DNA from 3 places in the Micromonospora sp. NPDC005806 genome. Region 2 is predicted to be linked to each of the others. Evidence: riboswitches for the same ligand, from Rfam matches in the RefSeq annotation. Region 2 holds a riboswitch; each other region holds the start of a gene.
The links. Region 2 has a riboswitch for cyclic di-AMP ahead of ACFYOS_RS22800 (coiled-coil domain-containing protein). Riboswitches for the same ligand answer to the same signal wherever they lie in the genome.

Region 1: it holds a riboswitch for cyclic di-AMP, as region 2 does, so the genes downstream of both, ACFYOS_RS33365 (NlpC/P60 family protein) here and ACFYOS_RS22800 (coiled-coil domain-containing protein) in region 2, are expected to answer to the same signal.
Region 3: it holds a riboswitch for cyclic di-AMP, as region 2 does, so the genes downstream of both, ACFYOS_RS23785 (coiled-coil domain-containing protein) here and ACFYOS_RS22800 (coiled-coil domain-containing protein) in region 2, are expected to answer to the same signal.

What each region holds. Positions count from the first base shown of each region.
Region 1 is NZ_JBIAIL010000057.1:5,985-13,326, reverse strand. It holds gene ACFYOS_RS33370 (N-acetylmuramoyl-L-alanine amidase) at 33-2,060, opposite strand; cyclic di-AMP (ydaO/yuaA leader) riboswitch at 2,297-2,432, shown strand; gene ACFYOS_RS33365 (NlpC/P60 family protein) at 2,445-3,479, shown strand; gene dcd (dCTP deaminase) at 3,551-4,129, opposite strand; gene ACFYOS_RS33355 (pyridoxamine 5'-phosphate oxidase family protein) at 4,208-4,753, shown strand; gene ACFYOS_RS33350 (zinc metalloprotease) at 4,823-5,809, opposite strand; tRNA gene ACFYOS_RS33345 (tRNA-Gly) at 6,057-6,130, shown strand; gene ACFYOS_RS33340 (RNA polymerase sigma factor) at 6,404-7,342, opposite strand, start outside.
Region 2 is NZ_JBIAIL010000023.1:74,183-81,524, forward strand. It holds gene ACFYOS_RS22795 (carbonic anhydrase) at 61-738, shown strand; gene ACFYOS_RS22800 (coiled-coil domain-containing protein) at 806-1,828, opposite strand; cyclic di-AMP (ydaO/yuaA leader) riboswitch at 1,833-1,963, opposite strand; gene ACFYOS_RS22805 (YibE/F family protein) at 2,118-3,425, opposite strand; gene ACFYOS_RS22810 (DUF6153 family protein) at 3,635-4,063, shown strand; gene ACFYOS_RS22815 (DUF305 domain-containing protein) at 4,147-4,776, shown strand; gene ACFYOS_RS22820 (SHOCT domain-containing protein) at 4,872-5,159, opposite strand; gene ACFYOS_RS22825 (metal-sensitive transcriptional regulator) at 5,232-5,531, opposite strand; gene ACFYOS_RS22830 (heavy-metal-associated domain-containing protein) at 5,686-5,895, shown strand; gene ACFYOS_RS22835 (hypothetical protein) at 5,931-6,881, shown strand; gene ACFYOS_RS22840 (heavy metal translocating P-type ATPase) at 6,896-7,342, shown strand, end outside.
Region 3 is NZ_JBIAIL010000025.1:56,560-63,901, reverse strand. It holds gene ACFYOS_RS23800 (STAS domain-containing protein) at 1-272, shown strand, start outside; gene ACFYOS_RS23795 (SRPBCC family protein) at 432-884, shown strand; gene ACFYOS_RS23790 (DUF2269 domain-containing protein) at 886-1,398, opposite strand; gene ACFYOS_RS23785 (coiled-coil domain-containing protein) at 1,538-2,605, opposite strand; cyclic di-AMP (ydaO/yuaA leader) riboswitch at 2,610-2,742, opposite strand; gene ACFYOS_RS23780 (cation diffusion facilitator family transporter) at 2,886-3,800, opposite strand; gene ACFYOS_RS23775 (HelD family protein) at 3,887-6,004, opposite strand; gene ACFYOS_RS23770 (alpha/beta fold hydrolase) at 6,124-7,101, opposite strand; gene ACFYOS_RS23765 (carbonic anhydrase) at 7,253-7,342, shown strand, end outside.

The DNA of each region.
Region 1 (7,342 bases), on a different contig from region 2:
ACCCGGACCGGGGGCCTTCGTCGTCAGGTCGGTCAGGCGGGCGCGCCGACCGAGGCGGGCTGAATCTGGACGTCGTCGAGGTTCACGAACATCACCCGGTGGCCGAACTGGATCTGCACGTACCGATTCTCGCCCCGGATGACCGTCCAGTCACCCGGTGCCGAGCCGTCGAAGGTGACGGCCCGGTAGTACTCGCCCGGCAGGACTCCGCCGACCGCGTACCGCTGGCCCGCGGCGAAGGTGTACTGCAGCGGGGAGATGGTCTGGTACGGCACCCCGGCCGGGTAGGCCGCCCGCTCCGGGTAGGCGCGCCCGTACACCGGGATAGTGGCCTTCCCCGGCTTGGTGGTCACCACGAAGCCCTGTTCCCACTTGGCGGTTGGCGCCGAGGCCGGGTTGTAGAACCAGGCCTTCTGGCCGAGGTACCAGATCGCGGTCCAGTCGCCCTGGATGTCCGCGAGGGCGTACGTCTGACCGGCCGAGGCGCGGGCGCCGTGGTCGGAGATGTACATGGTGTTCGGCGTGCCGTTCGGCCGCAGCCCGCGATCGTTGACCAGCGGCGCGTCGGCGCTCGGCGCGGTGCGCAGGATGACCGACGAGGAGCCGCGCAGCGGACACGGCGCGGCCGGCGGGGTCGGCTTCGGGACGCCCGGCGGCTGCTGGTTGCAACCGATGAAGGCCGGCTGGTTGGTGGCGAAGTCCGGGTCGATGGTGACCAGGCCGGTGTGCGGCGTGCCGGTCGAGTGGAACGGCGCCTTCATCAGGTCGAAGTAGTGCGACCAGTCCCAGTACGGTCCCGGGTCCCAGTGCATCCCGGCCACGTTTCCGGCGGTGATGCCGGGGACGTTGTCGTGGCCCAGGATGTGCTGCCGGTCCAACGGAATCTGGAGCCTGAGCGCCAGGTGCCGGACCAGCTTGGCCGACGTCCGGTACATGGCCTCGGTGTACCAGGTGCCGTGGCCGGCGAAGCCCTCGTGCTCGATGCCGATGGACTTGGCGTTGACGTACCAGTTGCCGGCGTGCCAGCCCACGTCCTTGGCCTTGATGTGCTGGGCGATGTAGCCGTCCACCGAGCGCAGCGTGTAGTGCCAGCCCAGGTAGGTCTTGTCCTGGACCAGCTTCACGCTGGGACCGAAGTAGCCCTCGGTGTCGTGGATGACGATGTACTCGATCTTCTGCTGGGCCGGCCGCTCGCCGAGGTCGTGGTTGCCGTAGTCGCCCGAATTCGGACCGTACTTCTCGTAGGGGGCGGGGATCCACTCGCAGGCGACGCGTACCGGGCACTCCAGGCCGTCCGGCCGCTCGGCGCGGCGCAACCCGAGCTTGTGCAGCCCGGACTCGTCCGGCGTCACCGCGGTCGCGGCCAGGGTCACCCGCTGGCCGTCGTCGGTGGTCCGGCTCGCGCCCTGACCGATCTGGTCGTACACCTCGTCGGCGAAGGCCGCCGCGGCATCCTCGGTGTCCGCGCCGGAGTAGCGGGCCACCGCGCCGTACCAGGCCGCCGGGTCGCTGCCGGTCCCGACCGGCCCGCCCAGTTCCGTCTGGTACGACGCGAGCAGCGCCGCCCCGCCCCGGATGTTGGCGGTGGCGTCGGCGCGCAGCGTCTCGACCGACATGCCGGTGAGCGCGGCGGCGGCGTCGACGGTTTGCAGGGTCGCCTGGGGCAGCACGTCCCCGGACGGCGCGGCGGCGACGGCCGGGTCGAGCGTGAGCGGGCGGGAGTCGTCGCCGCGCGGGTCCTCGTTCTCGTCCACGTGCGCGCTGGACGGGGTCGAGGCGACCTGCTCGGCGTCGGTCAGGTGCATCGGGCCGTAGCCGCCGCTGGTGCTGGGCTGGCCCGCGTGGGTGTCCCAGCGGGACTCCAGGTACGAGACGCCGAGCAGGACGCTCTGCGGTACGCCGTACTCGTCGGCCGCGGCGGCATACTGCGCCTGGCGGTCGGCCGGATTGGCGGTGAGTGGTTCCGCGGCCACCGGGCCGGTGGTCGCGAAGGCGGTGGCCGCCGCGACGGCGGCGGCCAGCAGTATCCGTCTGCCCGACGGCGGGGGTGAGAGGTGCATCGAACCTCCAGACAGGGATGGGGGTCACTGCGTCCTCACCCTCACTCCGCACGGGGCCTGTGGTCAATACCTTTCTGGGTAGTGATGTGGACTGAAAAATATCTTCGACCGTGCCGGGAGCGGCCGGGAATTCACGTACGGAGTGTCACGGCGTCGCGAGTTGCGGATTGATAACGGCGATCTCTACTCTGGTCAATCGTCGACCGGCAGTCTCACCGCCCAGCCCGGGTGGTGACGGTCGGACACCGCCGAGTCGCCTCCGGGCGAGCCGGGGACCCAGGTACCTGGGGTGAATCCGCAGCCACTGCGGTAGGGCGGCGCCCTTCCCGCCCGAACCCGTCAGCTAACTCGGTAGGCGGTCGGAAAGAAGGAGTACGGAGCCCGGTGGCTAACCATGCCCCGCGGCCACCGTCGGTCCGGTCGGTCGACCGGCAGCCGGTTGCGCCGCGTTCACGCTGGTCCCGCTGCACCACCGCCCTCGCCGCCCTGGTCGGCACCGCCGTCATCCTGACCGGCGGCGCCACGGCGGCCCACGCCGACCCGTCGGTCGCCGAGATCGAAGCCCAGATCGACCGGGACTGGAACAAGCTCGAACCGGTCATCGAACAGGTCAACGCCACCCGTGAGGACCTCGCCGCCAAGCGCAAGCAGGCCGCGGTGCTGGCCAAGCAGATCGCCCCGCTGGAAGCCCAGGTCGACCACGCCCTCGGACAGGTCGGCGGCCTCGCCGCCGACGCGTACAAGGGGGACAGCCTCTCCACGGTGAACGCGCTGCTGGGCAGCCGCTCCCCGGGCGAGGTGGTCGACAGCCTCGAACTGCTCGACCGCTTCGCGCACCGCCAGCAGCAGCAGGTGCAGGCCGTCGCCGACCTGCGCGACCAGTTGGCCGCGAAGAAGAAGCCGCTGGACGAGATGATCGCCAAGCTGGCCCGGACCGAGGCCCAGCTCGCGGCTCAGAAGAAGCAGATCGACGCCGAGATCGCCCGGCTGCAGAAGCTGCGGCTCAAGGTGTACGGCAACGGGGGCGGTGGGCCGCTGCGTCCCGCCCCCTGCCCGGCCGGCTACCCGGGTGGCCCCGGCGGGGTCGCGGCCAAGTTCGCCTGCGCCCAGATCGGCAAGATCTACGTCTGGGGCGCCGCCGGCCCGGACCACTACGACTGCTCCGGCCTGACCATGGCGGCCTGGGCCAAGGCCGGGGTCTCGCTGCCGCACAACGCCGCGCAGCAGCACGCCGTAACCCAGCGGGTGAGCCGCGCCAACCTTCGGGTCGGCGACCTGGTCTTCTACTACAGCGACCTGCACCACGTCGCGATGTACGTCGGCAACGGCTGGGTGGTGCACGCCTCCCAGTCCGGCAAACCGATCACGATGAAACGCGTCGACGACGGCCAGATCAACAGCTACGGCCGCCCGGGCTGAGGTGTGAGCAGGGGCCCCTTCCCAACGCCTGGGGTACAGGAAGGGGCCCCTGTTGACGCGAGCGGGCCGGCTCAGCGGGTCGGCCAGGTCCGCCAGTTCTGCCAGGAGCGGCTCGGGGTGGGCCCGCGCTGCCCCTGGTAGCGGGAGCCGTAGACCGCCGAGCCGTACGGGTGCTCGGCCGGCGAGGAGAGCCGGAAGATGCAGAGCTGGCCGATCTTCATGCCCGGCCAGAGGGTGATCGGCAGGTTCGCCACGTTGGAGAGCTCCAGCGTGACGTGCCCGGAGAAGCCCGGGTCGATAAAGCCCGCGGTCGAGTGGGTGAGCAGCCCGAGCCGGCCCAGGCTGGACTTGCCCTCCAGCCGTCCCGCGAGCTGGTCGCCCAGCGAGATCACCTCGAGCGTCGAGGCGAGCACGAACTCGCCCGGGTGCAGCACGAACGGCTCACCCTCGGGCACCTCCACCATCGAGGTCAGGTCGTCCTGCTGGACGGCCGGGTCGATGTGCGTGTAGAGGTGGTTGTTGAAGACCCGGAAGAGCCGGTCCAGTCGTACGTCGATGCTGGACGGTTGCACCAGAGTGGGCTCGAAGGGCTCCAGCGTGAGCGTGCCCGCCTTGATCTCGGTGACCAGGTCGCGGTCGGAGAGCAGCATCGGAACACCATAGCGACCGGAACGGGTGACCTGCGTGTCGGACTACATCTTCGTACACGTGTTCGATAGAATGTCCGCATGGCTTCCTGGTCCGAATTCGCCGCCGACGAGCCCCGACTCGCCGACGAGATCCGCCTTCTCCTGCAGCAGTACGGGCCGGGCTTCGGCTACCTCGCCACGGTCCGCGCCGACGGGGGTCCGCGGGTCCACCCGGTCTCCCCGGTGATCACCGCCGACGGCCTCTACTGCTTTGTCATCGACTCGCCTAAGCGCCGTGATCTCGAACGCGACGGCCGCTACGCGCTCCACTCGTTCCCGCCGGAGGAGAGCGACGACGAGGCGTACGTCGCCGGTCGGGCCCGTCCGGTGAGCGACCCGGCGACCGTGGCCCGACTGGCCGAACTCGGTCGGGCCGCGCCGCAGGTCGACTGGCGGCTGTTCGAGTTCACCGTCGACCTGGCGATGCTGACCCGGCCCGACCAGGCGACCCACCCGGGCACGGGCCGGCCGCAGGTGCGGGTCTGGCTCGACCCGGTGGCGACCGCCCCGCCCCGCCGTACGGTGGCCCCCGCCGAGGGCCGACGCGGCCGGCACGGCTTCGACACCCGCCGCCCGGCCGCCTGACAGTCCACGAAAACGCCGGTGCCGGCCCGTCCGAGGACAGGGCCGGCACCGGCGTTCAGTGCCGGGCGCTCAGGCCGCGCGGTACGCGTTCCACGCGGTGATCATCCGGCTTGCCTGACCGGGGGTGAACTGGAACATGCACGAGTCGTAGGTGTAGTCCATGAAGTTGGTGATCGGGTCCAGGCCCAGCGCGGTGCAGGTGTCCCGACCGGTCGGGCACTGGTAGGCCGGCGAGGCCTCGGCAGGGGTGTCCGAAACGCTGTCACCCGAGCCGGCACAGCCACCCTGGAAGGTGTGGTAGAGGTTCAGCCAGTGGCCGATCTCGTGGGTGCCGGTGTCGCCCTGGTTGTAGTTGGTCGCGGTGCCCCCCGGCAGCGACTCGTTCAGCGCGACCACGCCGTCCATGCTGTCGAGCTTCCGCTTCGGGAAGGTCGCCCAGCCGAGCAGGTTGTCGCTCAGCTCGCCCAGGTAGATGTTGAGCGTGTTCTTGCCGCCCTCACGCAGCGCGGACTTCATCTGCCGCTCTGCCGAGGAGCCCTGGATGATCGGGTACCAGGCCGTGTTGGTGACGTGGTGCACCTTCTGGAGTTGGAAGCCGAAGGCGGTCGGGGCGCCGCCGGTGGCGTCGCTGTAGGCCTTGTTCAGCACGTCGATCTGCTGGGTGACCATCGAGTCCGGGATGTTACCGCCGGCGCGGGTGCTGTCCCGCTGGATGACGTGCACGACGACCGGGACGGTGACGGTGGCCAGCGGAGCGGCCGCCTGGGCGCCGCCGCGGAAGGTGGCCCGCTCACGCAGCGCAGCGGCGAGGTCGGCCTCGCGCTCGCGGACCTGCTTGGCGGTCAGCTCGTTGGGGTCGAGCTTGCTGCTGCCGCCCTTCGCGACCCGGGCGTTCGAGTGGACGACGGCCGGCTCGGCGCAGGAGCCGCCCGGGGCGGCGGAGACGGCTGAAGCAGCGGGGACGACCCCCACAGCGGCGGTGCTGAGCAGCAGCGCGAGGGTCGTCGACGCGACACCGGCGGCCCGCCGGGTCAGCAGGTTGGGACGAAGTCCCATGGGCCCACCTCTTTCCGGCGGCGTCACAGGGGGTATGTCACGCCGAGTCGGAGAACGTTGGGGAGACGTTACAACCGATCGACGGATTTGAGAACAGCCATATGTTGCCGTGGGGAAACCTTCTGCCGCTCGGCGGGCCCGCGGGGGTTGCATGATCGTTTCTCGGGGGGTTGCGCGGTGGGCCGGAGCCGCCACGGGGGTACCTGGGTGCACGGAGGTGGTGCCCTCAGGTACAGTGGTGCCGCCTGCGGGTGTAGTTCAATGGCAGAACATCAGCTTCCCAAGCTGACAGTGCGGGTTCGATTCCCGTCACCCGCTCCACGCGAAGGCCCTGGCCAGGACGCGAGTCCCGCAAGGGCCTTCGATATTCCACGGGCCACCAGCGCGCGATGGGCCCATCCGGGCCATCAGCTCGCGGGCACAAAGCACCTGGGCCACGGCCGGTCCCGGACGAGGTCTACGCGCCGACCGTGGGCAATTTTTCCCCGGGTTCGCCGCGCCCCCGCCGTCCACGTTCAGGATTCGGCCGACGTGGCCGACGCGATCGACGGCATCCGGGCCGCGCTCGAATCCCGGCCGGCCGAGCTGGAGAAGTCAGCCCAGCGCGGCCGCCTTGCGCAGCAGCACTGAGCGTTCGCGCTGGTTGGCGCACAGCCGGGCCGCCAGCTCCAGCTCGGCGCGCGCCTCCGGTCGCCGTCCGAGCCGGGCCAGCAGTTCACCGCGTACGGTCGGAACCAAATGCGAACCGGGGAGCCGGTCCGAGGCGATCAGCTCGTCCACGATGGCCAGAGCTTGCGCCGGACCCGAGGCCATGGCCACCGCGACGGCCCGGTTGAGCTCGACCACCGGCGAGGGCGCGACCCGGCAGAGCGCCTCGTAGAGCACTACGATCCGGTCCCAGTCGGTCGCCTCGACGGAGAGCGCCGACGCGTGGACGGCGGCGATCGCGGCCTGCAGGCCGTAGGGGCCGAGGCCGCGAGTCGAGGCCATGGCCAGCGCGGCCAGCCCACGGCGAATCGCCGAGAAGTCCCACCGCCGCCGGTCCTGGTCCTCGAGCAGGATCGGCGAACCGTCCGGGGCGGACCGGGCCGGGAAGCGCGCGGCCGTCAGCTCGAACAGGGCGAGCAGGCCGTGCACCTCCGGCTCGTCCGGCTGTAGCGCGGCCAGCGTGCGGGCCAGCCGGATCGCCTCGTACGCGACGTCGGGGCGCAGCAGCCGGTCGCCCGACGTGGCCGTCGACCCCTCGGTGAAGATCACGTAAAGGACGCTGAGCACGCCGCCCAGCCGTTCCCGGCGCTCGCCGGCCGCCGGCAGTTCGAACGGCACCCCGGCCGCCGCGATCGTCTTCTTGCCCCGGGTGATGCGGGCCTGCACGGTCGGCACGGGTACGAGGAACGCGCGGGCGATCTCCTCGCTGGACAGGCCGCCGACCACGCGCAGGGTTAGCGCCACCCGGGCCTCGGGGGAGAGCACCGGTTGGCAGCTGATGAACATCAGCGCCAGGACGTCGTCGTCGATCTTGTCGGGGTCGAT
Region 2 (7,342 bases):
CCGCCTCTGCCGCCGGCCGGGTTGACCAGGTCGTTCCAGGCCGAGCACGAGGTGACTGCATTGACGCCGACCACTCCCGAGCAGGCGCTCGCCGAGTTGTACGCCGGAAACAACCGCTTTGTCACCGGCGTCCCGCGCCATCCCAACCAGGACGCCGGGCACCGGACCGCCGTCGCCGAGGGCCAGCAGCCCTTCGCGGTGCTGGTCGGCTGCTCCGATTCCCGGCTCGCTGCCGAGATCATCTTCGACCGCGGGCTCGGTGACCTCTTCGTGGTGCGGACCGCGGGCCACACCGCCGGCCCCGAGGTGCTCGGCAGCGTCGAGTACGCCGTCACCGTGCTCGGCACCCCGCTGGTCGTGGTGCTCGGGCACGACTCCTGCGGCGCGGTGCAGGCCGCCCGCGAGTCGGTCACCACCGGCACCTCCCCGGCCGGGCACCTCGGCGCGCTGGTGGACGCCGTCGCGCCCAGCCTGCTCCGGGCCGCCCGGAAGGGCGTCGAGGACGTCGACGGGATCGTCGACATCCACATCGCGCAGACCGTGGAGGCCCTGCTGGCCCGGTCCGCCGTGCTCGCCGAGCGGGTGGCCGCCGGGCGGTGCGCGGTGGTCGGCATGTCGTACCGGCTCAGCGCGGGTGAGGTGCGGACGGTGGCCGAGGTGCCGGCGGGCACCCGGACCCCGACGACGCCCGCCCAGGCCGGGCCCGTGGACCCGGCGACCGCGGCCGTCTCCGGCTGACCGTCCCCGACGTGCGAGAGCGGCCGTCCCGCCTGGTCGCGGAACGGCCCCTCTCGGCGTACGTCGGTCAGAGCAGCGACATGTGCACGTGGTCGGTGTGGTTGGAGGGCCCGCTGTAGGACTTCCAGCCGGTGGCCGGGAACCAGATCTGCCGGTTCCAGATCACGTAGTAGATGCCCAGCCGGTCGGCGTTGCGGATGAGGAAGGCGGCGACGTTGTTGCCGTACATCCGCATGTCGTTGTTGTGCCAGGGGGAGAAGCCGCTCTTCTGCAACGACCAGTCGCAGGCCCGGCCCTTCGGGTGCTCCCACGGCCCGCCGGACCGGTAGCAGCCCACGAAGCGGTTGAAGCCGGCCCGCTTGACCTCCTTGTAGGCGTGCAGCGTGCGCGGCGTGACGCAGCCCGAGGTGGTCGGGTCGTCCTCGCTGCACGACTCGGGCTTCCAGTCGCCGTCGGCGGTCCGGCCGGGGCCGATCCGGGCCACCGGGGAGGTGGCCGAGACCAGGCCGCCGGTGAAGCCGAGCCCGCCGACCAGCTTCAGCGCCTTCTCCGTCTCGGCCTTTTCCCGGGCCATCGTGTTGGCCTGCTTCTGCTGCTCGCGTACCTCGGCGTCGAGGGCGATCTTGGCCTCCTCGGCCCGGTTCTTCGCCGCGTTGACTTCGGCGAGCTTCTGCGCGTTCACCATGTTCAGCTCGTCCAGCAGAGCGGCCCGCCGGACGAACGAGTCGGGCGAGTTGCTCTCCAGCAGCATCGTCATCGCACCCAGCCGGCCGGTCCGGTAGGACTGCGCCGCGATGGCGCTGACCTGCGGGCTCAGGGCGTCGAGCTGGGCCTGCGCGTTGCGCACCTCGAGGGCCAGCTGGACCTGCCGCTTCCGCGACTTCTCCAGCTTCGCCTTGGCCTGGATATAGCCCCGGTTCGCGTCGGCGATGGCCTCGGTGATCAGCGGATCATCCTCGTCCTCGGGGGAGTGCCCCGAGGGGGTGGGGCTGCTGGGCGCAGCCGTCGCCGGGGCGGGGCCGGCGACGATGGCGAACGCGGCGAGCACGGCCACCACGGGTGTCAACCAGCGGCGCAGAGGTGCCGTCACAGTGTTCCCTTCCGTCGACCGCCGACCGGGTTAGCTGACGGGTTCGGGACGGAAGTGGCCCCTACCGCTGGCGCGGATTCACCCCAGGTACCTGGTTCCCCGGCTCGCCCTCGGGCGATTGGGCGGTGGCACCGCTGGCGCCGCTGCGCGCCTTCGGCGGTGACCGGCAGCGAGGTTACCTGAGAGTCCGGGCGGGGATCTACGTCCGGAAGCCGACCACAAGCCCCATTTTGCCGTGGCGCTGCGTGACCAGCATCGCGTTGGCAATCGGCCGTCACGCAGCGGAGTGTCACCATCCGCTCTCCGTGCTCCTCTGTGGTCCGCGCCACCCGACCGGCGCCCCGCCGAGGGCCTCGAGAGCGTCGTCCCGCGTCGCCGGCCGGGGCGTCGCCGGCGGTTCGCCGTCCGGCGCGGCGCCACGCCGCCCGGCGGTGGTCACCACCGCGGCCAGTCCGGTGGTCAACGGCACGGCGGCGATCAGGCCCAGCGTGGCCACCGCGCTACGGACGATCTCCTGGGCCATGAACTCGCTGGTGAGGATCTGGCTGACCGGCCGGGAGTCGGCGACGAGCAGGAGCAGCAGCGGCAGCGACGCGCCCGCGTACGCCAGCACGATGGTGTTGACCGTGGAGGCGATGTGCGCCCGGCCCACCCGGGTGGCCGCCCGGTAGAGCTGGGTCCGGGACAGCCCCGGGTTGGCGTGGGCCAGCTCGGTGACGGTGGCGGCCTGGGTGACCGTGACGTCGTCCAGCACTCCCAGCGAGCCGATGATGATGCCGGCCAGCAGCAGCCCGTGCAGGTCGACCTCGCGCTGGAACATGGACAGCGTGGTGGCGTCCTCGCTGCCGAAGCCGGTCAGGTGGGTGGCGGCGGTGGCCAGCGTGCCGAGGACCCCGGTGAGCACCAGGCTGCCCAGGGTGCCGAGCACCGCCACCGAGGTCTGCGCGGTGATTCCGTGGGTCAGGTAGAGCACCACGAACATGATCAGCGCGGCGCCGACGATCGCCACCAGCAGCGGCGGCTGGCCCGCGCCGATCCCGGGCAGCACGAAGCCGAGCAGGACGGCGAAGCTGGCGACCAGGCCGCCCAGCGCGGCCAGCCCGCGCCACCGACCGAAGGCCACGATGGCGACGGCGAACAGCACGGCCAGCCAGACCAACGGCGTACCCCGTTGGTGCTCGGCGATCTGGTAGCTCTTCGCCGCCGGGTCGGCCGGGTCCATCAGCTCGACCAGGATGACTTTGTCGCCGACCTCGACCCGGGGTGCTCCGGGGCCCGAGGGGACGGGCGTCGCCACCTGGCGGCCGGCGTCCGGGCCCTGCTCGGCGGCGACGGTGACCGTCCCGCAGGGCCCCGTGGACCCGCCCGGACCCGCCGGCGTCTCCGGTGTCGGCGGGCAGGGTTCGGTCACCACCCGGGTCACCGTGCCGTGGTAGCGCGGCACGTCCCCGCCGCCCGCCGACTCGCGGGTGTCCCGGGGCCAGAGCACCAACGTGGCGATCACCGTGATCACGAAGAGCGGCACCACCGTCGCGACGAGGAGTCGTCGTACGCCCGGTGGGGCGGACGGAGCGGGACGGGTGTGGTCGGCGCCCATGGCGTGTCTCCCAACGATGCACAGCGGGATACGTGTCACCGGGCCGGTCGGTTCACCGGGCCGGCCGGGCTGGCCGCAGGAAGGCGCGGGCCGGGGTCGTCGCCCGGAATGGTAGCCAGCCGGCCCCGGCGTCGAAGCGGACGAGGGGTCGCCCGACCGCCTCGGCGGTTCTCCCGGGGCGGCCCGGCGCGCCCGCTACCGTGAGGGACGTGGCGACGAGGGCGGCGGTGACCGGACGGTGGGTCCGGCTCCTGTTGCTGCTCTGCACCCTGGTCGGGCTGACCGCGATGCACACCCTCGGCCACGGGACGCACGCTTCCGCCGGGCACGCCTCCGCCGGCCACGCCGCCACGGCCGCGGTCGCCGTCGACGTGGCGCGGGACTGCCCGGGCGCCGGCTGCCACGTCCGCGCGCTGCCGCTGACGGACCGCGGGGACGACCCGTCCGGCTGGAGCGTCTGCCTCGCGGTGCTCGGCGCGTTCGCCGTCGCGCTGCTGGTCGTCGTCCTGCTGCGGCTCACGTCACGAGCCGTCGGCGCGGCCGCCGGCGGGCCGCTGCGGTCCGCCTCCGGCCCGCGCGCCCCGCCGCCCCGGCGGTACGGGCTGCGCCTGGCCACGGTGTCGGTGCTGCGCAGATAGGAGGCCCCGACGCGGGTGGACCGAGAACCGGTGCCCCGCGTCCCCGCCTGCTGCGTACGTTCCGACACCGAAAGGCTTTCACCGTGTACACCCGTACCTTCGCGCGCCGAGCCGCCCTGGCCGGCGCGACCGTCACCGCCGCGCTCGCCCTGGCCGCCTGCGGCGGCGGCGACCACTCGACGGCCGGCTCCGGCCACGACATGTCCAACACCGGCACGCCCGCCGCCGGGGCCTCGGCCTCGTTCGGCGACGCGGACGCGATGTTCGCGCAAATGATGATCCCGCACCACCAGCAGGCCGTGGCGATGGCGGAGCTGGCCGAGACCCGGGCCGCCGACCCCGAACTGAGGAAGCTGGCCGGGCAGATCAAGGCGGCCCAGGCACCGGAGATCGCCACCATGACCGGCTGGCTCACCGCCTGGGGCCGGCCGGTCGCCTCGGCGAGCGCCGGTCACGGCATGCCGGGCATGGACCACGGCATGCCCGGGATGATGTCCGCGGCCGACATGGCGACGCTGGCGACGGCGTCCGGCACGGACTTCGACAAGCAGTTCCTGACCATGATGATCGACCACCACGAGGGCGCGATCACCATGGCGAAGGACGAGCAGGCCCGGGGCGCCAACCCGGACGCCAAGGCGCTCGCCCGGCGGATCGTCACCGCCCAGCAGGGCGAGATCGACACCATGACGAAGATGCTCGGCCGCCTCTGAGCGGCGGCTGCCGGGTGCCGAGATCGTGCGCGGTCCGGGCACCCGGCGCCGGCCGGTCCGGTGACATGTCAGAGTCCGGCCCCTCCCGGTCGGGTTCAGGCGAGGCCGGCGCGACGGCGGCGGTACTCCTCCTCGTCGATCTCGCCCCGGGCGTACCGCTCGTCGAGGATGCGCCGGGCGGTGCCGGGGGCGTTCCCGGCGCGGTCGCGCTCGGTCAGCCGGAACACCAGCCAGACCAGCCCGACCAGCACCACCAGTCCCAGCAGGGACCAGATCCACATCCAGCCCATCATCGGGCCGTGCCACATCATCTGGCCGCCCTCCCGTCCGTACCCGAGGGTCGGCCGGTCCGGCGCGAGGGTGGTGCCGGTCCCGGTCGCCACCTCGAACGTACGTCGGCGTCGGCCCCGCCGGGACGGGTCGGGCGGCCCGACCCACGGGCCGGAAGTCCCGGCTCAGCCGCGCTTCATCAGCCGTCCGACGGCGGCCATCATCTCGGTCGCCATCTCGTCGGCGCGGCCCTCGGCGGCGCCCTCGTGCATGCAGTGCCGGGCGTGCCCGTCGAGCAGGCCGAGGCCGACCTTGTCCAGGGCGGCCTGGATGGCGGAGATCTGGGTCAGCACGTCGATGCAGTAGCGGTCGTCCTCGACCATCTTCTCGATGCCGCGGACCTGGCCCTCGATACGGCGGAGCCGCGCGAGCAGCTGGTCCTTGCTGGCGGTGTAGCCCCGGGTCGGGGTCGTCGGTGCGGTCATGAGATCGAGGATAGCGTACCCCTCGGGGGTATGGTACGGTCCTTTTCGTGGCCGATACCCCCACCGGGTATTGGTACGAAGACGAGTGGCAGCCGTCTCTCCTCCAGCTACCCCAGGGGGGTATAGGATGAGGGCGGCGGAAGGGAGATTGGCGATGGTCACCACCACGTACCAGGTGCAGGGCATGACCTGCGGGCACTGCGTCAACTCGGTCAGCGCCGAGGTGGGCGCGATTCCGGGCGTCAACGACGTCCAGGTCGACCTGGCCTCCGGCCGGGTCACCGTCAGCAGTGAGAGCCCGTTGGACACGGACACCGTCCGCGCCGCCGTGGACGAGGCCGGCTACGACCTCGTCGGGGCGTGACGGGTCCGCGGACCCGAAGGAACCGAGGTACCACGATGAACACGGCAATGAAGCTGAGCGGCTTCGCCCTCGGCCTCGCGGCGGTGTTCGGCGCGGCGTACGGGGCCGGTCACCTGACCGACCCCGTCGCCCCCGCCGCCGAGACCCGCCACGACACCACCGACCCCGGCCACCGCGACGACCACGCGGCCACCCCCACCGACCACCTGCCCGGCGGGCTGCTCGTCTCCGACCGCGGCTACACCCTGCACTCGGTGACCGCCCCCGCCGGCGAGTTCGCCTTCCGGATCACCGGCCCGGACGGCCGGCCCGTCACCCGCTACGACGTGGCACACGACAAGCGCATGCACCTGATCGTCGCCCGCCGCGACCTCTCCGGCTTCCGGCACGTCCACCCGGAGCTGGCCGCCGACGGCACCTGGCGGGTCGCCTCGCCGCTCGCCGGGCCCGGCGTCTGGCGGGCGTTCGCCGACTTCACCCCGACCGGTGGTGAGCCGCTGACGCTCGGGGTCGACGTCACCGTCCCCGGCCCGCTGACGGAACACCCGCTGCCCCCCCCGGCGACCAGCAGCACCGTCGACGGCTACACCGTCACCCTGACCGGTGCGCCGCAGCCCGGCCGCACCAGCCGGCTCACCCTGACCGTGAGCCGGGACGGCCGGCCGGTCACCGACCTCCAGCCCTACCTCGGGGCGTACGGGCACCTGGTGGCGCTGCGCCAGGGCGACCTGGCGTACCTGCACGTGCACCCGGAGGGCGCACCCGGCGACGGGCGGACCCCGGCCGGCCCCGCGGTAGCCTTCGCCGCCGAGGTGCCCTCGGCCGGCACGTACCGCCTCTACCTGGACTTCCGCCACGGCGACGCCGTGCACACCGCCGAGTTCACCGTCGTGGCCGGCGACGTCCCGCCGCCCGCCCCGCCGACCACCACCACCGCACCGACCCCGGACGCCGGCCACGGCGCCCCCGGTCACGGGCACAGTTGACAGGAGGTGCCGCGATGACATCGACTGCGAGGTCCCTGCCGGTCGCGCCGAACATGATCGAACTCGCGATCGGCGGCATGACCTGCGCCTCCTGCGCCGCCCGCGTCGAGAAGAAGCTCAACCGGATGGACGGCGTCGAGGCCACGGTCAACTACGCCACCGAGAAGGCCACCGTCCGGTACGTCGACGACGTCACCCCGGCCGACCTGATCGCCACCGTGGAGAAGACCGGCTACACGGCCGTGGTACCGCTGCCGCCCGCGCAGGCCGCGACCGAGCCGGTCGGCGAGCCGGTGGACGAGCTGCGCGGGCTGCGTACCCGGCTGTGGGTGTCGGTGGCGCTGGCCGTGCCGGTGATCCTGCTGGCCATGGTGCCGGCCTGGCAGTTCGACTACTGGCAGTGGCTGTCGCTGACCCTGGCGGCCCCGGTCGTGGTCTACGGCGGGCTGCCGTTCCACCGG
Region 3 (7,342 bases), on a different contig from region 2:
AGGTGCGTGAGGCGATCGCCGAGGTGCTCGCGAAGGGCCGTCCGTCCCGGATCGAGCTGAACATGCGGCTGGTCCACTTCATCGACTCGGTCGGCATCAGCGCGATGGTGGCCGGCTTCCAGACCGCCGAGGTCAGCGGCGTCAAGCTGGTGGTCACCGAGCCGAGCCGCTTCGTACACCGGCAGCTCTGGGTGACCGGTCTGCTCGGCCTCTTCGGCGCTCCCGATCCCTACTTCGCCGACAGCGGCTCCGAGTTGCTCCCCGGCGCCTGACCCCGCGCTCGCTCGCCCAGGCCGGAGAGCTCCACGTCGCCCGGCCTCCCCGCCGGCCCGGCGTCATGCTCGAGCGCGCGGCGGGGGACCTTCGACCGTTGCCAGCCAGGCCCCGGTACGGGACGATCGTCCGGACCGTCGACGGCGAGGGGGCACCGCTTGCTCAACAGCGACAGCTTCAGCTACACGGTGCAGGCCCGCTGCACCCGGGCGCAGGCGCTGGCCCTGCTCGGTGACCTGAACCGGCAGGGCGAGCTGCACCCGCTGATCGTCCGGGTCCGCGAGCTGCCGCCCCGCCCCGGCGCCCTGGCCAGCTACGCGATCACCGACCGGCTGGAGCTCGGCCCGCTGCATTTTCCGGTCACCTACCAGGCCGACGTGCTGGTCGCCACCGAGGACGAGGTGGTGACCGTGGCCCGGCAGCAGCCGGCCACCACCGTGCGCAACCACACCCGGCTGCGGGATGAGCCGGACGGCGTGGTGCGGATCGACGTCGAGATCACCCTCTCCGCCCCGGCGCCCCTGTTCGGGTACGCCTTCCGGCAGGCCCGGGCGGCCCACCTCGGGCTGGCCAGCCGCCTCGGCGCGACCCTGGAGGGGCGGGCGGCCTGAGTCAGGCCCGCCGGCCGGCCGGCACCGCCCGCCGGCTCGCCGGCGCGGTCGCCCGCCGCAGCCGTCCCCACGGCTTGTACGTGGAGAGCACGGTGGCGATGATCAACAGGGTGCTGGAGACCGCGGGCGGGATGACCAGGTCCAGCCGGTCCCGGGCGGTGAGGTCCGGCGCCAGGTCGCCGAGCCGGCGCACGGTCGGGGTGAGCAGCAGCAGGACCAGTCCGAGCATCACGGTGGTGATCGCGAACTTCACCAGCACCCAGCGCCAGCGCAGCAGACCCCACGGGGTGAGCAGCGCGCTCGCCACCCCGACCAGCCACACCGCCACGCTCAGCGGGGCGAAGAGGTAGGTGACCAGCAGCCCGGCGGTCGGGTAGACCGACTCGGGGTCGGCCCCGCGCAGCCCGGCGACACCCAGGGTGAGCAGCACCAGGTCAGCGCCGAGCCAGCCCAGCGAGGTGACCAGGTGCAGGGTGAGCAGGGCCTTGCGTCCGGTGGGGGAGAGTCGGCTCATGCCACCGATGCTGGTCCGCCGTCGGCCCGCCGTCGTGGGGCGCGGGACGACATCCGGCGTACGTCGTGGGGCGTAGCGGCGCCGGACGGTCGGCGTGCCCGGTCGGGGGTGGCCCGCCGGGGGAGGGCCACCCCAGGACTCAGTAGACCGACAGGTGCACGTGGTTGGTGTGGTCGCTGGACGGGTCGCCGTTCCCGCCGCTGTACGCCTTCCACCCGCTGCTCGGCAGCCAGATCTGCCTGTACCAGATGACGTAGAGCACGGCGAGCGCGTCGGCGTTGCGGATGAAGTACGCCGCCAGGTTGTTGCCGTACGTCTTGTCGCCGCCGGTGGCCACGCCGCCGAAGCCGTCCTTCTGCGCCGCGAAGTCGCAGGCCCGGCCCTTCGGGTGCTCGCCGGAGCCACTGGGCCGGTAGCACGAGACGTACCGGGTGAACCCGGCCGCCTTGGCCTGCTGGAGGGCGTGCAGCGTGCGCGGGGTGATGCAGCCGTCAGCCGGCGTCGGGTCGTTCACGCTGCACGACTCCGGCGGCCAGGAGCCGTCGGCGTTGCGCGGCGCCGGTGTGGCGGTCGCCCGGGAGGTGCCCTGCACGGTGCCGCCGCCGGCGCTGGGCGCCCGGTTGTTGGCCACCTCGAGCGCGTGCTCCGCCTGCTGCTTGCGCTTGGCCATCACCGCGACCTGCTTGCGCTGCTCCTGGATCTCCCGGTTGAGCGCGGCCTGGGTGCGGGTGGCCTGGTCCTGGGTGTCCAGCAGGTCGCGCAGCGCCCGGTCCTCGTGCGCGGCGACCTGCTGCAGTGCGGCGGCGCGGTCCATGAAGCCGTCCGGGCTGCTGCTACCGAGCAGCGCCGCGGCCGTGCCGAGCCGTCCCGTCCGGTACGCGACCCCGGCGATCTCGCCGACCTTGGCGTCGCGGGTGCCCAGCTCGGCCTTGATGGTGGCGAGGTCGGCGGTGAGCTGCTTCTGCCGGCTCACCGAGCGGTTCAACGCGGTCCGCGCCTCCAGCCAGCCCTTGCTGGCCGCGTCGAGCTGGGCACGAAGCGCCGGGGTGCCGCCCTCGTCGTCGCCGCCGGGTGCGGCGAGCAGGCCGGTCGGGGAGGCCGCCGAGGGGGGGGAGACCGGCCCGGTCGCGACGCCGAGGGCGAGCGTCGCGACGAGCAGGGCCGCCAACCGGGCGGCCGTCCGTCGTACAGGTGCCACTGGTGGCATTCACGTGTCCTTCCGTCAACCGCCGACCGGGTTAGCTGACGGGTTCGGGACGGAAGATCCCTACCGCTGACGCGGATGCACCCCAGGTGCGTGGTTCCCCGGCTCGCCGTGGTGCGGCGATTAGGCGACGGCCACCGCAGGCGCCGGAGGGCGCCGCCCGGCGGGGGCCGCGAACGAGCCTACCGGCGGTGCGCCGACCCGGCCCCGGCGGCGGGGACGGACAGTCGGACTAAAACCGGCATAAGTGCACAATAGCCACTCGAATTTAAGCCTGTCCTAATTACCACTCGACTGACCCGCACGCCCCGGCGGACGCCCCGGGTTCGATCTGCAACGTGGCGTGGTCGATCCGGAAGTCCTCGTGCAGGGCGGCCCGGGCGGCGGCCAGCACCTCGCCGACCTCCGCGCCGGCGGCCATGGTCAGGTGCGCCGAGGCCACCTCCATCCCGGAGGTGAGCGTCCAGACGTGCAGGTCGTGCACCTCGGCGACGCCGGGCACCGCGGCCAGCCGGTCGTGCACCGCGGTCACCTGGAGGTGCTCCGGGGCGGCCTGCACCAGGATGCGGACGGCGGCCCGGCCAAGTCGCCAGGTGCGCGGCAGGATGAACAGCCCGATCGCGACCGCGACCAGCGGGTCCGCCCACCACCAGTCGGTGAGCGCGATGACCAGGGCGGCGCCGATCACGCCGAGCGAGCCCAGCAGGTCGCCGAGCACCTCCAGGTACGCCCCGCGCAGGTTGATGCTCTCCTGCGCCCCGCTGCGCAGCAGCGCGAACGCGGCGAGATTGGCGAGCAGGCCGAGCACCGCCACGGCCAGCATCGGTCCGGCGAGGACCTCCGGCGGTTCGCCGAACCGGCGCACCGCCTCGACGAGCACGTAGACGGCGACCGCGCCGAGCAGCACCGCGTTGGCGAGGGCGGCCAGCACCTCCAGCCGGTAGAGCCCGAAGGTGTGCTGCGGGTCGGTGTTCGCGCGGCGGGTGGCGGTGATCGCGGCGAGGGCCATCCCGATGCCGAGCACGTCGGTGAACATGTGCCCGGCGTCGGAGAGCAGGGCCAGTGACCCGGTGGCGAACGCGGCCACCGCCTCGACCAGCATCAGGGCGGTGAGCAGCCCGAGCGCGGCCCAGAGTCGACCCCGGTGGCGCTGCGCGGCGTTGGCCACCGTGCCGCTGTGGTCATGACCTGCGCCCACGCCCACACCCTCTCGTTCCCCGCCCCGGCTGGGCTCAATCTATGCTCACATCGCTATGTGTGCAAGTGAGCGGCCCGGAGCCGTCGTCAGCCGGCCGGGTCCAGCGTGGTGAGGCGCTGGGTGGCCCGGGACAGCGCCACGTAGAGCGTCCGTACGCCCGAACCCGGGTCGGCGCGGATCTCGCTGGGGGCGACCAGCACCACGCCGTCGTACTCCAGGCCCTTGGCCTGGAGGCTGGTCACCACCTGGAGCCGGGAGCCGCCCAGGGCGCCCAGCCAGCCGGCCACCTCGTCCCGGCGCGGCACCGGCGTGATCACACCTACCGTCCCCTCGACCTCGGCCAGCAGCGCACGGGACGCCGCCACGGTGGCCGGCGCCAGTTCGGCGGCGGGCACGGTCAGCTCGACGGGATCGACGCCGGTGGAGCGCACCGCGGTGGGCAGCGGCAGGTCCGGGTCGAGGCGGCGGATCTCGGCCGCCGCCACCGCGAAGATCTCCGCCGAGTTCCGGTAGTTGGTGGTCAGCTCGTAGCGGTACCGGCGATGCCGTCCCAACGCCTGGTCACGGGCCCGGGTCAGCTCCTCCGGGTCGCCCGTCCAGGCGGTCTGCGCAGGGTCGCCCACCACGGTCCAGGAGGCCAGCCGACCCCGCCGGCCGATCATCCGCCACTGCATCGGCGAGACGTCCTGCGCCTCGTCGACCACCACGTGGGCGTAGTCGCGGTAGTCCTCCGGCCGCTCCCGGGCGGCGGCCCGGGCCGCCCGCTGTCGATCGGCGAACGTGCTCAGCTCCCGGACGCCCCCGGCGAGCTGGAACGGGTCGCGCTTCGGCTTCGGCCGCCGGACCGGCTTGCCGAGCAGCGCGTCCAACTCGTCCAGCAGCGCGATGTCGGCGATGGTCAGCCCGTCGCCGTCCAGGCTCCGGTACGCCTCGGACAGCAGCCGGATCTCCGCTCCGGACAGCACGCCGCCGGCGTACCGGCGTAGCCGCTCGGGGCGGGCCAACCAGCCGAGCACGTGCCGGGGGTGCAGCCGCGGCCACCACCCCTTCAGGAACTCCCGGAACTCCGGCCGGTCGATGATCTCGTCCTCGAAAGCGGGCTGCTCCGGCAGCCGGCCGATCCGCAGCGTGCGGGCCTGCGCGTACAGGGCGGCCAGCACGGCGTCGAAGCCAGCCCGGCGCACCTCGTTGCGGCGCGCCCCGCGGCGCAGCGCCCGGTCCCGGATCGCGTCCAGCTCGTCCCGCCCCAGCCGGAGCAGCTCACCCCGGTAGAGCAGGCGCAGCTCGGTGGGGGCGTCCGGCGCCGCGTCCCGGACCGCGCGCTCGAGCACCCGGCGCATCCGCAGGGAGCCCTTCACCGCCGCCACCTCCGGCCGATCGGTGCGGGTCGCCGACATACCCGGGAAGAGCGAGCCGAGCGAGTGCAGGGTGGCCGTCTCCTCGCCCAGCGAGGGCAGCACCGAGGCGATGTACTCGACGAACACCCCGGACGGGCCGACCACCAGGATGCCGCCGCCGGCGTAGCGGGCCCGGTCGGAGTAGAGCAGGTACGCCGCCCGGTGCAGCGCCACCGCCGTCTTGCCGGTGCCCGGGCCGCCCGAGACGATCGTGACGCCGTTGCCGGGAGAGCGGATCGCCTCGTCCTGCTCCCGCTGGATGGTGGCGACGATGTCCCGCATGCCCCGGCCGGTGGCCCGGGACAGGGTGGCCAGCAGCGCGCCGTCGCCGACCACCGCCAGGTCCGGCGGCGCCGACTCCGGGTCCAGCAGGTCGTCCTCGATCCGGGTGACCTGCTCCGCCGACGACTGGATGGTGCGCCGGCGCACCACGCCCATCGGCTCCGCCGGGGTGGCCTGGTAGAACGCCGCGGCGGCTGGCGCCCGCCAGTCCACCACCAGGGTCTCGGCGTTCTCGCCGCGCACCCCGAGCCGCCCCACGTGCAGCACCTGCCCGGTCCGCAGGTCGAGCCGGCCGAAGACCAGCCCCTCGTGTTCCGCGTCCAGCACGTGCCGCCGCTGGGCCGCGTGGAAGACCATCGCGTCCCGCTCCACCAGCGCGCCGAAGTTGCCCACCCGGGCCAGCCGGTAGCCCTCCCGCTCGGCCTCGGCGGCCGCGCGACGCAGCTCCGCGAGCCGGGCGTACACCCGGTCGAGATGCCGCTGTTCGACGGCGATCTCCCGGTCCAGGGTGGTCTGGTCGCTCAACGCGGAGGCTCCTGAGGGTCACGTGGCGGGCACGACGGGCTGAATGAGGGTACGGGCCGCCGCCCCGGCCCCTCTCGGGGCCATGCCGGTGCCCGTGGCCCGCCCGTGCCGGTTGCCCGTTATCCGGCCGTTCCCACCCCTTGTCCGGGCGTTCCCGCCGTCGCTGCCGACCGGTTCTCCGCTCCGCACGGGGCGGCCGGCCGGGCCAGCGCCTGGTCGAGCACCGCGGCGAGGGCCACGTTCACCTCGTCCGGGCGTTCCATCATGAGCATGTGCCCGGCGCCCGGGCAGACGGTCAGCTCGGTGGTGGGCAGCGCCGCGGCGATCGACTGGGCGCAGGGCGGCGGGGTGAGCCGGTCCCGTTCGCCGACCAGCGCGGCGGCCGGCAGGTGGCCGACCGCGGCCAGGGTGTCCAGCCGGTGCTGGGCGCCGATCGAGGCGCGGAACCCGCCGATCGAGCGGAGCGAGGCGTGGGCCACCGCCGAGGTGACCAGCCGGATGTCGGCCGGGTCGCAGCGGTCCCCGAAGAGCATCCAGCGGATGCTCGGGCGCAGCGCGCGGAGCAGGGCGCGCGGCGGACGCCAGGAGCCGCACCGGGCGAGCACCCCGGCGCCGGTGGTCTCGGCCAGCCGGATCAGCCGGGCGATGCGGGGCGAGAGCCCGTAGACGGTGTGGGTGTGCCCCTCGGCGGTGGTCGAGACGAACACCAGCCCGGCGGTCCGGGCGGCGAAGTGCTCCGGGTGGCGGTGGGCATACTCCATCACCGTCATCCCGCCCATCGAGTGCCCGACCAGGACGATCCGCCCGGTGGGGGCGATCCCGTCCAGCACCGCGGCCAGGTCGTCGCCGAGCTGGGCCAGAGTGGCCGTCCGCAGGGCCATGCAGCTGGACCGGCCGTGCCCGCGGGCGTCGTACGTCACCACTCGGACCCGGTCGCCGAACCGCGACCGAAGCTCGGCGAGCTGGCGGTGCCAGCTGCGCCCGTCCAGGGTCCAGCCGTGCAGCAGGATCGCGGTGACCTCGGCGTCGACCGGCCCGGTGGCCTCGACGTGCAGGCGTACGCCGTCGGGAAGCCGTACCTCCAGCTGCTCCGGCATCGTCAACCTCCCCGGCCCCACCGGTTGTCTTCACACCGGTGTAACCCGGCGGTAACAACCGGCTACCCCTCATGACAGCACGCCAACCGCGGTGGTGAGAAGATTCCCAACCCGGCTCCGCCCGGTCGGATCGACGACCAGGCTGGAAGGCATGCCGCCGACCCCCGACCCGGCCGCCGGAGCGGCGCGGACCCCGCGTACCGCCCTGGCCGAGCTGCTGGCCGGCAACCGGCGCTTCGTC